DNA from 3 places in the Neorhizobium sp. 05N33 genome. Region 3 is predicted to be linked to each of the others. Evidence: riboswitches for the same ligand, from Rfam matches in the RefSeq annotation. Region 3 holds a riboswitch; each other region holds the start of a gene.
The links. A riboswitch is a leader RNA that binds a small molecule or an ion and turns the genes downstream of it on or off. The one in region 3 is predicted to bind thiamine pyrophosphate.

Region 1 (5,048 bases), on a different contig from region 3:
AGACGCTCGCGCTATCCGTATCAAGGGCCGTTCTTTTCTGGCGGTCGTGCTTGCTCCCGATCTTCCTTTCGACGATTGGCTCGTCCGGCTGGATGATCTCGCGGCGCGTTCCGCCGGGTTCTTCCTTGGCCGACCGGTCGTGCTCGATGTTACCGATCTGCCAATCGATCGCGCTCAGTTGAAAGAGCTCATCGCCGAGCTTGCCGGGCGCAGTGTCAATATCATGGGTATCGAAGGCGGCCGTCCTTCGATCCTGGGGCCAGGCATGCCTCCGGCACTCAAAGGTGGTCGGCCGGTCTCCGACGAAGCCGTCGCCAAGGAGCCGATCATCGAGTTGCACAACAGCGAGCCGAAACCGTCGGTGCCCGAGATGCGCCCGACCTTGCAGTCTATCGTCATTCGCGATCCGGTGCGGTCGGGGCAGTCGGTGATCTTCCCCGAAGGCGACGTGACGATTATCGGATCGGTCGCCTCGGGAGCTGAAATCATCGCTGGTGGCTCGATCCACATTTACGGGACCCTGCGTGGCAGGGCCATGGCAGGATCGCTCGGAAACGCATCGGCACGCATCTTCTGCCGCAAGCTCGAAGCCGAGCTTTTGGCAATCGACGGCATCTACAAGATGGCGGACGACATGGCCCCCGGCCTTCGCGGACATTCAGTCCAGCTTTGGCTCGAAGGGGATTCGATCATGGCAGAGAAACTTATTTGAGCCGCAACCGGCCAGCAAACAGGAGAGCAAGATGGGGAAAGTCATCGTAGTCACTTCAGGCAAGGGCGGGGTTGGCAAGACGACCTCGACTGCCGCACTCGGAGCGGCTCTGGCCCAGCGAAACGAACGGGTTGTCGTCGTCGATTTTGACGTCGGGCTGCGCAACCTCGACCTCGTGATGGGCGCCGAACGTCGGGTCGTTTACGATCTGATCAACGTCATCCAGGGCGAGGCGAAGCTCTCGCAGGCTCTGATTCGCGACAAGCGCCTGGAGACGCTGTTCCTGCTGCCGGCATCGCAGACGCGCGACAAGGACAACCTGACGCCCGAGGGCGTGGAGCGGGTCATTACCGAATTGAAGCGGGTCTTCGACTGGGTTATCTGCGATAGCCCCGCCGGTATCGAGAGCGGCGCCACGCTTGCCATGCGCCACGCCGACATGGCTGTGGTGGTCACCAATCCGGAAGTCTCGTCCGTCCGCGACTCGGACCGCATCATCGGCCTGCTGGACTCGAAGACGATGAAGGCCGAGCGCGGCGAGCGGATGGAAAAGCACCTGCTTCTGACGCGCTACGACGCCAACCGCGCTGAGCGGGGCGATATGCTGAAGGTCGAGGACGTGCTGGAGATCCTCTCCATCCCGCTGATCGGCATCATCCCCGAAAGCATGGATGTCCTGCGCGCCTCGAATATCGGTGCGCCGGTCACCCTGGCGGATGCACGCAGCGCACCGGCCATGGCCTATTTCGATGCCGCACGCCGGCTTGCAGGAGAAGTTCTGCCGATCACGATCCCCGGGGAAAAGCGGGGGATATTCGGCAAGATCTTCGCACGGAGGGCCGCATGACCATATTCAACCTTTTCCGCAAACAGCGCTCCGCACCCACGGCCCGCGAACGCCTGCAGGTGCTTCTCGCCCACGAACGCTCATCGAACGGCTCGGACCTCGTATCCTTGCTTCGCGAAGAAATCCTTGCGGTGATCGCCAAGCACGTGCAGGTCGACAGCGACAAGGTGCAGGTCAAGATGGACCGCGACGAGAACGTCACGATCCTCGAGATCGACGTCGAGATCCCGTTGGATGCTGTCAGCCAGGCTGCCTGAGCCGACAGCATTCGGCAAACTCGAATTTTGAAACGCGGACAACCAGGTTGTCCGCGTTTCGTATTTCGCTTTCTTGCGCGAAGGAAGACGGCGACGCGCTGAGTGGAAACGGCCGCCAATCCGGTCCGCTTGACAGGATTGCTGAAAACCGACAGTTATCGTCGTAATTCCGAGGGGGGCATCTTGACGATGCTGAGATGGCGGCGAGCCGGACCCTTGAACCTGATCCGGGTCATGCCGGCGTAGGAACGGAAATAGGCGTCGTCCGACGGCACTTTCTCTTCTCCGCTTCACCTGGGTCTCCGTGATTGACTGATCTGGAGATCGACCGATGACATCCATTCTTTCCGTTGTCCCCAACGGGTATCCGGCCGTCACGTGCAGGTTCGACGCGTAGCGTCATGCGTGCGTCCCATGCGGTCATCGGCCTCGTCCTGCTTGTCGCCCTCTGGCAAGCCGGCGTCTGGCTGTTTGCTCCGCCCCGCTATATTCTGCCGTCGCCTGTAGCCGTCGCGTCCGCCTTCCTGCGGCAGCCTGGTTTCCTGCTGCAGAACAGCGCCGTCACGCTGATCGAAATCGCGCTAGGCCTCGCGATCGGCGCAGGCCTCGGCATTGCCACGGCCTTCGGCGTTGCGGCGCTGCCGCGGCTCGGCCGTCTCGTCTGGCCGATGGTGCTGATCCTGCAGGCCTTTCCCGTCTTCGTGCTGGCGCCGATCCTGGTTCTCTGGCTGGGTTTCGGCCTTGCCTCGAAAGTGGCGATGACGACGATCATCATCTTCTTTCCGGTCGCCTCCGCTTTTGCCGACGGCCTTCGCCGCACCGATCAGGAAATCCTCGACGCTGTCTCGCTGGAGGGCGCCAGCCATTGGCAGACGCTGGTGTCGATGCGCGTGCCGCTGGCGATCCCGAGCCTCGTTTCCGGCCTTCGGGTCGCCGCCCCGCTGGCGCCGCTCGGTGCCGTTGTCGGGGAATGGGTCGGGGCGTCCGGCGGGCTCGGCTTCGTGATGGTCCAGGCCAATGCCCGCATGCAGACCGACACGGTGTTCGCGGCGATGGCCATACTGGCAATCCTTACCCTCATTCTAAGGCTTCTCATCGACCGGCTGACCGCCGGGCTCGCCCCGTGGGCAAGCGAAGCCGACCCTTCATCTTCATCCGCATCAGGGAGTTCCGTCCGATCATGATCCGTATCCTCACCGCGTCCTTCATCGCGCTGGCCAGCCTTGCCACCCCGATTTCTGCGCAGGCCGCCGACAAGCTGAGCGTGCTGCTCGAATGGTTCGTCAATCCGGACCACGCGCCGATGGTGATCGCCCAGCAGCGCGGGCTGTTTGGCGATGCCAATCTCGACGTCGAGCTCATCCCGCCGTCCGATGCCTCCGCGGTGCCGCGGCTGGTTTCGGCGGGCGAGGCGGATATCGGCATCCACTATCAGCCAAACCTCTATCTCGACCACGAAGCGGGCCTGCCGCTTGTGCGGTTCGGCACGCTGGTCGAAACGCCGCTCAACACCGTCACTGTGCTGGCGGACGGTCCGATCAAGAGCCTCAAGGACCTGAAAGGCAAGAAGGTCGGCTTTTCCGTGACCGGTTTCGAGGATGCGATGCTGAAGCGCATGCTGGCCTCGGAAGGGCTTTCCAACGACGACGTGGAGCTGATCAACGTCAACTTTTCGCTGTCGCCGTCGCTGATCGGGGGCAAGGTGGATGCGACGCTCGGTGGGTTCCGCAATTTCGAGCTGACCCAGATGAAGCTGGAAGGCCATGCGGGGCGGGCGTTTTTCCCTGAAGAGCACGGGGTTCCTGCTTATGACGAACTGATCTTCGTCACCCGCCGCGATTCTGCTGGCGATAACCGGCTGCCGCGTTTCCTGCATGCAGTCGAACAGGCCTCGATCTACATCACCAACCATCCGCTGGAGGCCTGGCAGCTTTTTGTCAAGGCCTATCCGAGCCTCGACGACGAGTTGAACCGCACCGCGTTCTTCGACACGCTGCCGCGTTTTGCCAAGCGTCCGGCCGCACTCGACCAAGGCCGCTACCAGCGCTTCGCCGCCTTCATGAAGGAAACGGGACTGATCAAGGCAGTGCCTCCGGTCTCCGACGTTGCTGTCGAAATCAAATAGGCCAAGTTGCTGATATCGTTTGATTTGAGCTCCGGGGTTCGCGTAACGTGATTTTCATGCCAGACAGGCTTTCCACGTTACGTGACCCGGAGTTTGCTTGACCATCGGACTTGCCCATGCGGAACTGATCGCGGTTCTGTCCGCCGTCACCGGCGACGAGCCGCGCGTGATGACGGTACGCTCGGGAGATGCGCTGCCGTCCGGCCCTTTCGAGCTCGGCCATCGCAGCCTACAGGCCGGGCTTCGCGAATGGGTCGGCGACCAGACAGGCCATCCGCTCGGTTATCTCGAACAGCTCTATACGTTCGCCGACCGCGACCGCACCCATGAGGATGCCGAGGGGCGGACGATCTCGATCAGCTATCTCGGCCTCGTCCGCGAGCAGGCCGCACCCGGCGCCGGAAAACCCGGCTGGCACGGCTGGTACGAATATTTCCCCTGGGAGGACCATCGCGGGGGGAGGCCGGAGATACAGGCGGCCATCACCGACCGCCTGCAGGATTGGGTCGCTTCGGAAACGGCGCGCCGCGAACACCGCCAGCGTCGCGTCGATTTTGCCTTCGGGCTAGACGGTGCCGCCTGGAACGAGGATCTCGGCCTGCAGCGTTACGAGTTGATGTATGAGGCAGGCCTTGTGACCGAGGCCGGTTGTCCGCCGGCCAAAAATTTCGGTCGATCGATGTTTGCCGATCACCGCCGTATCCTGGCGACCGGGATCGCGCGGCTGCGCGCCAAGATCAAATATCGCCCGGTAGTCTTCGAACTGATGCCGGAGAGTTTTACGCTGTCGCAATTGCAGCGCACCGTCGAAGCGCTGGCCGGCCTGACGCTGCACAAGCCGAACTTCCGCAGGCTGATCGACCAGCAGGAGCTGATCGAGGAAACCGGGGAGGCGACCAGCGAGACTGGCGGCCGGCCGGCCAAGCTCTTCCGCTACCGTCATGCGGTACTCGAAGAGCGCGCGCTTTCCGGTTCGAAACTTCCGCTTTCACGCAATTGACATAAACTCTAAACGAGAATATGTCTCTGCGCCGGATATACTCACTTCGAGTATAAAAGGAGTCGCTCATGAATTCCCCGGTTTCGGTTTCCCAGCTTTACGATCGT
Region 2 (5,048 bases), on a different contig from region 3:
GCCGCGATCGGGCGTCCCGAAGCCGGCAACGAGGTTGAGGAAGGTCGATTTGCCGGAGCCGGATGGGCCGGTAATCGCCGTCACGGCGCCGGCTGGCAAAGCACAGTCGAGGTGGAGTTCCTTGGTGCCGAGCTTCAACTCAACCTTGTCCAGCGTGATGCCGTCAGTCATGGCTCGTTTCCTTGCGGCCAGCCGTGCCGATCATCGTCAGCGCCAGGCAGATGATGCCGAGGATGAGCGCCAGTCCGTCCGCGTCATTGGTTCGATAGCTGGATAGCCGGCTATAGACAAGCCAGGGGAGGGTGGTGAGCTCGCTGGAGCCGAACAGCGCCACCGCGCCGAGATCGCCCAGCGACAGCGCCATGGCGAAGGACAGCGCCGTCAGCAGCGGCCTTGCCAGAACCGGCAGGTCGATCCTCCATGCCCGTGAAAAGCCGGAGAGGCCGAGGCTTGCCGACAGCCTGCCTGTCCGCTTGCGGTGTGTTTCGACGGCCGGGGCCAAAACGCGCATCACGAAGGGAAGCGCCATCAGCATGTTGATGATCGCCACCAGTGCCGGGGCGAAGCGCGCCACATCGCCGAACGGGCGCAGCATCAGGAACCAGCCGGTACCGAGCACGACCGGCGGAACGAGCAGCACCAGCGAGGACATCCCACCCAAGGACAGGGAAAACGCCCTGGCAGTTCCGGCGGGCCTCTTCATGTCGGCTATTGCCCCGCGTCCGGCAATGATAGCCAGGGAGGTCAGGACGGCAAGCAGGCCTGCGGAAAGCGCGATCGTGAAACTGGTCCAGGCGGCGCGCAGGAAGGCGGGGCTGGTGGCGAGGCTCCAGAGATTGGCCTGGGCGCCGGCACCGACGATCGAGGCAAGCGGCAGGATCAGGAATATCGTTGCAAGCAGGATAGACAGCACATCCCAAAGCCGTGCGGGCAAGGTCCGGCCATCGAACCGGCGTGTCGCCCGGCCGGCCGTGATGCCAGCGTCGTCAGGGGCTGGAAAAAGCGAAATCCCAATCAGGATCAGCGCCGTAATGCCGATCTGCAGCAGCGACAGCGCTATGGCGCGGGGCGGATCGAAATCGAAACGCAGCGACTGGTAGATCGCCACTTCGAGCGTGGTCGCAGCCGGCCCGCCGCCGAGCACCAGGACGAGCGTGAAGCTCGTGGCGCACAACATGAAGATCAGGCCGGCAATGCCGGGGATGACGCGGCGGGCCGCCGGCCACTCGATGAAACGGAAAACAGAGAAGGGCTTCATCCCGAGGCTGGAGGAGAGCAGCCAGTATTCCGCCGGCAGGCGCTCCAGCGCGGCAAGCAGCAGCCGCGCGGCGAGCGGCAGGTTGAAGAACACATGTGCCAGCAATATGCCGGAAAGCCCATAAATGCTGACCGGCTGTTCGAAACCAAGCTTCAATAGTAGGCTGTTCATCACCCCTTGCCGGCCCCAGATGCCGATCAGGCCGAGCGCGCCGATCAGCACCGGCAGGCCCATCGGCAATGCCATGAGCCGGATGACCCATACACGGCCAGGAAAGCGCGGGCGGCGGGCAAGCGCGAGTGCGACGGGAAGGGCGAAGACGACCGATAGCAGCGTCGAAAGAACCGCCTGCAGCAGGGTGAAGTGCAGGATCCGCCAGGTATAGGCGGTGAACAGCCGGCTTTGGGTGTTGCCGGCGTCCCAGGAGAGAAGGGCGGCAACCGCGATGCCGACGAAGAGGGCGATGCCGGCGAGGCTCAGCAGCCCCCAGCCTATCCCGCGTCTCCGCTCGGCCCTCGTCAGCATCGGATCAGTTCAGGCTCATGGCGGTCAGCCACTCGTCGATCCAGGCCTGCCGGTTCTTGGCCACCTCCTCCGACCCCATCAGGAAAGTTTTCGTTGGCTGCACCAGTTTGTTGAACGCATCCGGTAGCGGCTGGGAGGTCTTGACGGCCGGCATCATCCAGTTGGTGGTCGGGATGACGTCCTGGAAGGCCGGCGAGACCATGAACTTCAGGAACTGTTTCGCCAGGTCCTTTTCATTCGCCCCCTTCAGCATGCCGGCGACCTCGATCTGGATATAGTGGCCTTCGGAGAAGGAGGCGGCCTGATAGCGGTCCGTCTTCTCCTCGACCATGTGATAGGCGGGCGAGGTCGTGTAGGAAAATACCATCGGCACTTCGCCCTTGGTGAACAGGCCATAGGCCTCCGACCAGCCGGGCGTGACGGTGAGCACGCGTTTCCTGAGCTTCGCCCAAGCCTCTGGCGCCTGGTCACCATAGACCGATTTCACCCACAGCAGCAGGCCGAGACCGGGGGTCGAGGTGCGCGGGTCCTCGATGGCGATCTTCTGCGCCGGATCGCCGTCCACCAGTTCCTTGAGGCTTTTCGGCGGGTTCTTCATCGCCTGCATATCGTAGACAACGGCGAAATGGCCGTAATCGTAGGGGATGAACGTGTCGTCGCTGTAATTGCCGGGGACCTTGGCGGCCGAGACGTCGAGCCCGTGCGGCTCGAACAGACCGGTCGCCTTCGCCTCGGAGATCAGGTTGGTATCGAGGCCGAGCGCGATATCGGCCTCGGTGCCTTTGCCTTCCAGCTTCAGCCGCGTGAGAAGTGCCACGCCATCGGCGACACCGACGAAATTGAGCTTGCAGGCGCAGGTCTTTTCGAACGCCTCTTTCACCTTGGGACCCGGGCTCCAATCGGAGATGAAGCTCTCGTAGGTGTAGACGGTCAGCGTCTTTTGCTGCGCTTCGGCCGGCGCGGAAAGGGAAAGGGCGGCAGCGGCCGCGAATATTGAAAGAATGGTCCCACGCATCAGCGTCTCCTCGTTTGGTGACAAAGGGGAATAGGCGCTGATGAAGAGCCGTCTAATCCCTCCGCCGGTGTTAACCGGATCAGGTTCCGCGGGTTGGCCAGAGGCCTCTCAGCCGCACGAAAACGTGCGGCACCCCGTTAGAGCAGGATCAGATTTAGCGGCGAGGCGAATGGCTGGCAAGAGGCGGTCTGCGGCCGGCTCAAGGCGCATTCGGCGGGAGCACCATGGCTCAGTGGTTTTGCGGAAACACTTTCAGTTCACGCGGGACGATGGCCATGCCGCCGAGCCGGTTGGCGACGGCGTAGTCGATCGTCTTCTCGACTACGTCAGGCATAACCGGTTTGGTGAGGACGCCGAGCGAGCCTTTGACACCGTCCTCCACATCCTCCGGATTACCGGTCATGAAGACGACGGTGATGCCATATTGCTCGGCAAGCTCCCGGCCGATCTCCGGACCGGTCCGGCCGTCCGAAAGATTGACGTCGACCAGGGCGATATCGGCATAGGCGGCGAGCGCCAGGGCATGTTTGCGGGCATTGGCAAAACCGGCGACTTTCAGGCCCATGGCTTCGATCGTCTCGGCAACATCGAGCGCGATCAGAAACTCGTCTTCGACAATCATAACTCTTTGATTCATCGCCTCAGTGGCCAGCCGACGACGCGTAACATTTGTCAGCATTGGATGTCCCCATTCGGTTGATCGGTTCCTGGCAGGCCGATCCGTCCCCGGGACATTTCGACCACTACTCACACCCCAGAACGCCCCGGGACATCATATGTTCCGCTCCGCGACAAATATTTTTTCAGCTAACTATCTGTTAAGCTTAACAAATCGCAAACTAGCCTTCAATTTCCTCACGCAGCATCTCAAGTTCCAGCCATTCTTCTTCCATTTTGCTGATACTTTGGCGCAGCTTTTCCATCTCCGCAGCCAGCGTGTTGAAGGCGGCGGGATCCTTGGTGAAGAGGTTGGGATCGGCCATTTTCTTCTCGCGGGCGGCGATCTCGGCCTCGGCCTTCGCCATTTCCTTAGGCAGGTTCTCGAGCGCGAATTTCTGCTTGAAGGAAAGCTTGCCTTTGCCCTTGGGCGTGCCGGAAACCGATGCCGCGGTATCGGTTTTTGCCCTGTCAGCTTTTTCCGTGCGGCGCCTTTCCTCCAGCGCACCCTTCCGCTGCGCCAGCATATCCGTGTAGCCGCCGGCATATTCGATCCAGCGGCCGTCCGGAGCGTCCGGATTTGCGGGCGCGATGGTAGAGGTCACGGTGCGGTCGAGAAAGTCGCGGTCGTGGCTCACGAGGATGACGGTGCCGGTATAGCCGGCGACGATTTCCTGCAGCAGGTCCAGCGTCTCGATGTCGAGGTCGTTGGTCGGTTCGTCCAGTATCAGGAGGTTGGAAGGCCGCGCCATGATGCGGGCGAGCATCAGCCGGGCGCGCTCGCCGCCCGACAGGTTCTTGATCGGCGTCCTGATCTGCTCCGGCTGGAACAGGAAGTCCTTCATGTAACCTGCGACATGCCGCTGCTCGCCGTTGACAAGCAGCGTCTCGCCGCGGCCATCCGTCAGATAGTGGGACAGGGTGTCCTCGGGGTCCAGGTCTTCGCGCTTCTGGTCGAGCGTTGCAATTTCCAGGTTGGTGCCGAGCTTGACGGTGCCGGTGTCGGGCGCCAGCTGGCCGGTCAGCATTTTCAGGAGCGTGGTCTTGCCGGCGCCGTTCGGGCCGACGAGACCGATGCAGTCGCCGCGATGCACGCGGATCGAGAACGGCGCGACGATGATCCGCTCGTCGTAGCTCTTGGTGATGTTTTCGGCCTCGATGACCAGCTTGCCGGATTCACGGCCTTCGCTGACGCTCGCCTGCACCGTGCCCTGCGGTCCCTTGTGGCCGCGGTAATTGCCGCGCATCGTCTGCAACTCGCCGAGGCGGCGCATGTTGCGCTTGCGGCGGGCGGTCACGCCGTAGCGCAGCCAGTGTTCCTCGCGCTCGATCGCCTTGCCGAGCTTGTGCTGCTCCAGCTCTTCCGCCTCCAATACCTCGTCGCGCCAGGCTTCGAATTCGCCGAAACCGCGGTTGAGACGTCGTGATGTACCGCGGTCGAGCCAGACCGTGGCGTTCGAGACCTTTTCGAGGAAACGACGGTCATGCGAGATCACCACGAGCGCGCTTCTCGTCTTGCGCAACTCGTCTTCCAGCCATTCGATAGTCGGCAGGTCAAGGTGGTTGGTGGGCTCGTCGAGCATCAGGATGTCC
Region 3 (5,048 bases):
GCGTTCGTCGGCCGGGTGCAGGAAGCCCTGGCCGAGATCGGCGCTGAAAAATTCGATTTCCTCGTCAACAATGCCGGCACGTCGCATCATGGCGATTTCGAAAAGACCACCGAAGCGGAGCTGGACGAGCTCTTCAATGTTCACTTCAAGGGCGTCTTCTTTCTAACCCAGAAGCTATTGCCGCTGATCCGCGACGGCGGCCGGATCGTCAACTTCTCCACCGGGCTTACCCGCATCACCGTTCCGGGCAGCGGCGCCTATGCGGCGATGAAGGGAGCAGTCGAAGTGCTGACCCGTTATCTGGCCAAGGAGCTCGGCGCCCGCGGCATCGCCGTCAATACGGTGGCGCCCGGCGCGATCATGACCGATTTCAGCGGCGGCATGGTGCGCGACAACCCGGAGATCAACAGGCGCGTCGCCGAGATGACCGCACTTGGCCGTGCCGGCGAGCCGGATGATATTGGCCCGATGGTCGCCTCGCTGCTGTCCGAGGACAACCGCTGGGTCAATGCCCAGCGCATCGAGGTGTCGGGGGGCATGGCGCTCTGACGTTCGAGCGACCCCTGCCGGTTGCGACCGGCAGGGGTCGTGAAGTTGATCATCCCTTCTCGACCGGCATATAAAGATCGCCGCCGTCACGATATTTCGCAGCCATGGCTTCCAGGCCCTCCTTCTGCGCCTCGGCGCGGATATCGTGGGAAATCCGCATCGAACAGAATTTCGGACCGCACATGGAGCAGAAATGCGCCACCTTGTGCGCCTCCTTCGGCAGCGTCTCGTCATGCATCGAACGGGCCGTTTCCGGATCGAGCGAGAGGTTGAACTGGTCCTCCCAGCGGAACTCGAAGCGGGCGCGCGACAGCGCGTCGTCACGCACCTGCGCCGCCGGATGGCCTTTGGCGAGATCGGCCGCATGCGCCGCGATCTTGTAGGTGATGACGCCCACCTTGACGTCGTTGCGGTCGGGCAGGCCGAGATGTTCCTTGGGCGTCACGTAGCAGAGCATGGCGGTGCCGAACCAGCCGATCATCGCAGCCCCGATCCCCGATGTGATGTGGTCGTAGCCCGGCGCAATATCGGTGGTCAGCGGTCCAAGCGTATAGAATGGCGCCTCGCCGCAGACCGCGAGCTGCTTGTCCATGTTCGCCTTGATCTTGTGCATCGGCACATGGCCGGGGCCTTCGATCATCACCTGGCAATCCTTCGCCCAGGCGATCTTCGTCAGCTCGCCAAGCGTTTCCAGTTCCGCAAACTGCGCCGCGTCGTTGGCATCGGCGATCGAACCCGGGCGAAGACCGTCGCCGAGCGAGAACGAGACGTCGTAGGCTTGGGCAATGTCGCAGATTTCCTCAAAATGCTCGTAGAGAAAACTCTCCTTGTGGTGATGCAGGCACCATTTGGCCATGATCGAGCCGCCACGGGAAACGATGCCGGTGACGCGATTGACGGTGAGCGGGATATAGGCGAGCCGCACGCCCGCATGGATGGTGAAATAGTCGACGCCCTGTTCCGCCTGTTCGATCAGCGTGTCGCGATACACCTCCCAGGTCAGGTCCTCGGCAATGCCGTTCACCTTTTCGAGCGCCTGGTAGAGCGGCACCGTGCCGATTGGAACAGGTGAATTGCGGATGATCCAGTCGCGGATATTGTGGATGTTGCGGCCGGTCGACAGATCCATGACCGTATCGGCGCCCCAGCGGATCGCCCAGACCATCTTCTCGACCTCCTCCGCCATCGACGAGGTGACAGCCGAATTGCCGATATTGGCATTGATCTTCACCAGGAAATTCCGGCCGATGATCATCGGTTCGGATTCGGGATGGTTGATGTTGGCGGGAATGATCGCCCGGCCTTCCGCGACTTCGCGGCGAACGAATTCCGGCGTCACGAAATCCGGCACATCGGCGCCGAAACTTTCGCCGTCGCGGACGAGCGGTTCCCGAACCGCCTGCCGACCGAGGTTTTCGCGGATGGCGACGAATTCCATCTCCGGCGTGATGATGCCGGCCCGCGCATAGGCGAGCTGGGTGACGGCCCTGCCAGCCTTGGCCTTGAAAGGCTGGTTGCGGATCGGGAATTCCGGCGTCAGGTGGCTCGCGGAGACGAAGCCGTTGTCCTCCGGCCTGACGATGCGGCCCTCATAGACTTCGACATCGCCGCGGGCCGAAATCCAGTTTTCGCGCAGGCGCAGCAGGCCGGCATCGATGCTGATCGCGGCACCTTCGACGGTATAGGGGCCAGAGGAATCGTAGACGGTCACCGGAGGTTCGCCGGAGGTCGGATGCAATGCGATCTGCCGCATCGGCACACGGATATCCGGATGGATCGTTCCCGCTTTCAGGACTTTCGTGGAGGCGGGAAGCGGGCCGGTGGTGACAACCGGGGTGAGCTTGGTGGTTGCAATATTCATGGTTCAAGGCTCCAAGGTTTGACGTTTGGAGACCCAGTTCCAGAGTTGGAATGATGGAAGAACACGTTGGAATCCGAAGGACGGTTTCCCGCCCTCGCTGCCGCAGCGCCCGCACCGTCCCTACGCCAGTATGAACTGGATCAGGTTCAACGGGTCACTGCGCCTCGGGCGGCCAAACCGGCCCGACCAGCAGTATCTCAGCCCCTTGGCGGGACCCCCCTGGTGAATGCGGCCATCAGAAACCTGCCGGTCGCGCATGTCAAGCCGGTCCCTGCCTGCGTCGATAGGTCGAGTTTTAGCGAATCCCGCAGCTCCAAATTGATGACGTTTATTACCGGAATCTTATGCTATCTTGCGCGATAACGTCCCTAGCGATGAGCGCAGAATTCGAACGATCGGGAGATGTCGAGATGAACGAGACCATTCGCGGATTGCTGACACGGGTGGGCGGCCTTCCGGTCGCCGTGACGGAGCTGGAAGACGCTGCCGATCTTTATGCAGCCGGGCTTTCCTCCTTCGCATCGGTGCAGCTGATGTTGGGCCTGGAAGAGGCCTTCGACATCGAATTCCCGGATAGCCTTTTGAACCGCAAGTCCTTCGCCAGCATCGCGGCGATCGAGCAGACGGTTTCCCACATCTTGAAAGCCTCCGAGGCCGCCTGAGATGAACCTTCCCGTCTTTGCCGCCGACATGAGCCTCAGCGCCCGCGCTCACCGCGTGGCGGCCGTGGCGGCTGAATTCGCCGAACGCGTCGACCATGACGGCCGCTTCCCCCGCGAGGCGGTCGATGCAATGAAGGCCGAACGCCTGATCGGCATCCAGATCCCGGTCGCGTTCGGCGGCGAGGGTGCTTCCATCACCGAGATTGCCGAGGTCTGCGCCATCCTGGGACAGTCCTGCGCCTCGAGCGCCATGGTTTTCGCCATGCACCAGATCAAGGTTTCGAGCCTCGTGGTGCACGGGGCCGACAGCGCCTGGCACATGGATTTCATGCGCGAGCTCGCCGACCGCCAGCTTCTCGTCGCCTCCGCGACGACCGAGGCCGGCATCGGCGGCAATATGCGCAACTCGATCTGCGCCATCGAGGTCGACGGCGACACCTGCCGGCTGACCAAGGACGCGACGGTGATTTCCTATGGCGCCCACGCCGATGTCATCATGATCACCTCGCGCTCGAACGAGAAGGCCGCCCCGACCGACCAGGTCATGACCGTCTTCAAACAGGGCCAATATACCCTGCAGAAGACCGTCGACTGGGATACGCTCGGCATGCGCGGCACCTGCTCCGACGGCTTCCTCTTCAATGGCGAAGCGCCTTCGGTCCAGATTTTCTCGAAACCGTTCGCCGAAATCGCGGCACAGTCGATGCTCGCCACCTCGCATCTCCTCTGGAGTGCTGTCTGGTACGGCATTGCCGCCGACGCGGTCCTGCGCGCCCAGGCTTTCGTGCGCGCCGCGGCCCGCAAGGCGGGCGGCACCCAGCCGCCCGGCGCGCTGAGGCTCGCCGAAGCGTCGAACCTGCTGCAGCTCCTCAAGGGCAATATCCTGTCGGGCCTCAAGACCTACGCGGATGCGAAACACGATCCCGACAAACTGTCGTCCATGGCCTTTTCGATCGCCATGAACAATATCAAGCTCGCCTCTTCCGAGACGATCCTGACCATCATCAACCAGGCGATGATCATCTGCGGCATCATGGGCTACAAGAACGGTACGCCCTATAGTCTCGGACGGCATCTTCGCGACGCGCATTCCGCCCAGCTGATGATTTCCAACGACCGCATTCTCGGCAATACGTCAACCATGCTGCTCGTTCAAAAACCGGACACCAGCCTGCTCGGCTGACGCCCCATCACTTCAGATGTAATCGTTTAAAGAATGAGGTGAATCCATGGATCTGCAAGTTTCCTTTCTCGACCGCCTGTTCGACGCTGGCCTGCTGATCGAGACCGGCGTCGACGGACTGTATGGCCGCAGCGGCCAGTTCGAAGACGTCATTGCCGCCTTCGAGCGGCTGATCGACAAGGTCGGCGGTGCCGACGGCGCGGAGGCGATGCGCTTCCCGCCGGGCATGAACCGCGCCTTCTTCGAGACCAGCGGCTATATGAAGAGCTTTCCGCAGCTCGCCGGCACGGTTCACTCGTTCTGCGGCAACGAACTCGACCACATGAGCCTGCTGAAATGCATGGAAGTCGGCGAGGAGGACTGGACCAAAGGCCAGGAAGCGACCGACATCGTGCTGACGCCGGCGGCCTGCTATCCGCTCTACCCAACCGTCGCGCGCCGCGGCAACCTGCCCGCCGGCGGCGGTCTTTTCGACCTGCAGAGCTACTGCTTCCGCCACGAGCCCTCCAAGGATCCGGCCCGCCAGCAGCTTTTCCGCATGCGCGAATATGTCTGCATGGGGACCGAACAACACGTGACTGATTTCCGCCAGCTGTGGATGGACCGGGGCGTCGAGATGATGAAGTCCGTCGGCCTCGACGTCACCATCGACATCGCCAACGATCCTTTCTTCGGCCGCGCCGGGAAGATGCTGGTCAACAACCAGCGCGACCAGAACCTGAAGTTCGAACTGCTGATCCCGATCGCCTCCGTTGCCCAGCCGACCGCCTGCATGAGCTTCAACTATCACCAG

Region 1: another riboswitch for thiamine pyrophosphate. It lies ahead of AC1DLT_RS12715 (ABC transporter permease); the one in region 3 lies ahead of thiC (phosphomethylpyrimidine synthase ThiC).
Region 2: another riboswitch for thiamine pyrophosphate. It lies ahead of thiB (thiamine ABC transporter substrate binding subunit); the one in region 3 lies ahead of thiC (phosphomethylpyrimidine synthase ThiC).

The regions. Positions count from the first base shown of each region.
Region 1 covers NZ_JBFTNK010000004.1:46,162-51,209, forward strand. Annotated here, with positions in the region: gene minC (septum site-determining protein MinC) at 1-712, shown strand, start outside; gene minD (septum site-determining protein MinD) at 744-1,559, shown strand; gene minE (cell division topological specificity factor MinE) at 1,556-1,816, shown strand; TPP riboswitch at 1,979-2,082, shown strand; gene AC1DLT_RS12715 (ABC transporter permease) at 2,218-3,000, shown strand; gene AC1DLT_RS12720 (ABC transporter substrate-binding protein) at 2,997-3,941, shown strand; gene AC1DLT_RS12725 (NUDIX hydrolase) at 4,039-4,941, shown strand; gene nadA (quinolinate synthase NadA) at 5,010-5,048, shown strand, end outside.
Region 2 covers NZ_JBFTNK010000005.1:165,341-170,388, forward strand. Annotated here, with positions in the region: gene AC1DLT_RS15590 (thiamine ABC transporter ATP-binding protein) at 1-171, opposite strand, end outside; gene thiP (thiamine/thiamine pyrophosphate ABC transporter permease ThiP) at 164-1,783, opposite strand; gene thiB (thiamine ABC transporter substrate binding subunit) at 1,788-2,798, opposite strand; TPP riboswitch at 2,838-2,945, opposite strand; gene AC1DLT_RS15605 (response regulator) at 3,028-3,477, opposite strand; gene AC1DLT_RS15610 (ABC-F family ATP-binding cassette domain-containing protein) at 3,638-5,048, opposite strand, start outside.
Region 3 covers NZ_JBFTNK010000021.1:12,896-17,943, forward strand. Annotated here, with positions in the region: gene AC1DLT_RS28545 (SDR family NAD(P)-dependent oxidoreductase) at 1-549, shown strand, start outside; gene thiC (phosphomethylpyrimidine synthase ThiC) at 599-2,410, opposite strand; TPP riboswitch at 2,510-2,641, opposite strand; gene AC1DLT_RS28555 (acyl carrier protein) at 2,821-3,072, shown strand; gene AC1DLT_RS28560 (acyl-CoA dehydrogenase family protein) at 3,074-4,255, shown strand; gene AC1DLT_RS28565 (amino acid--[acyl-carrier-protein] ligase) at 4,302-5,048, shown strand, end outside.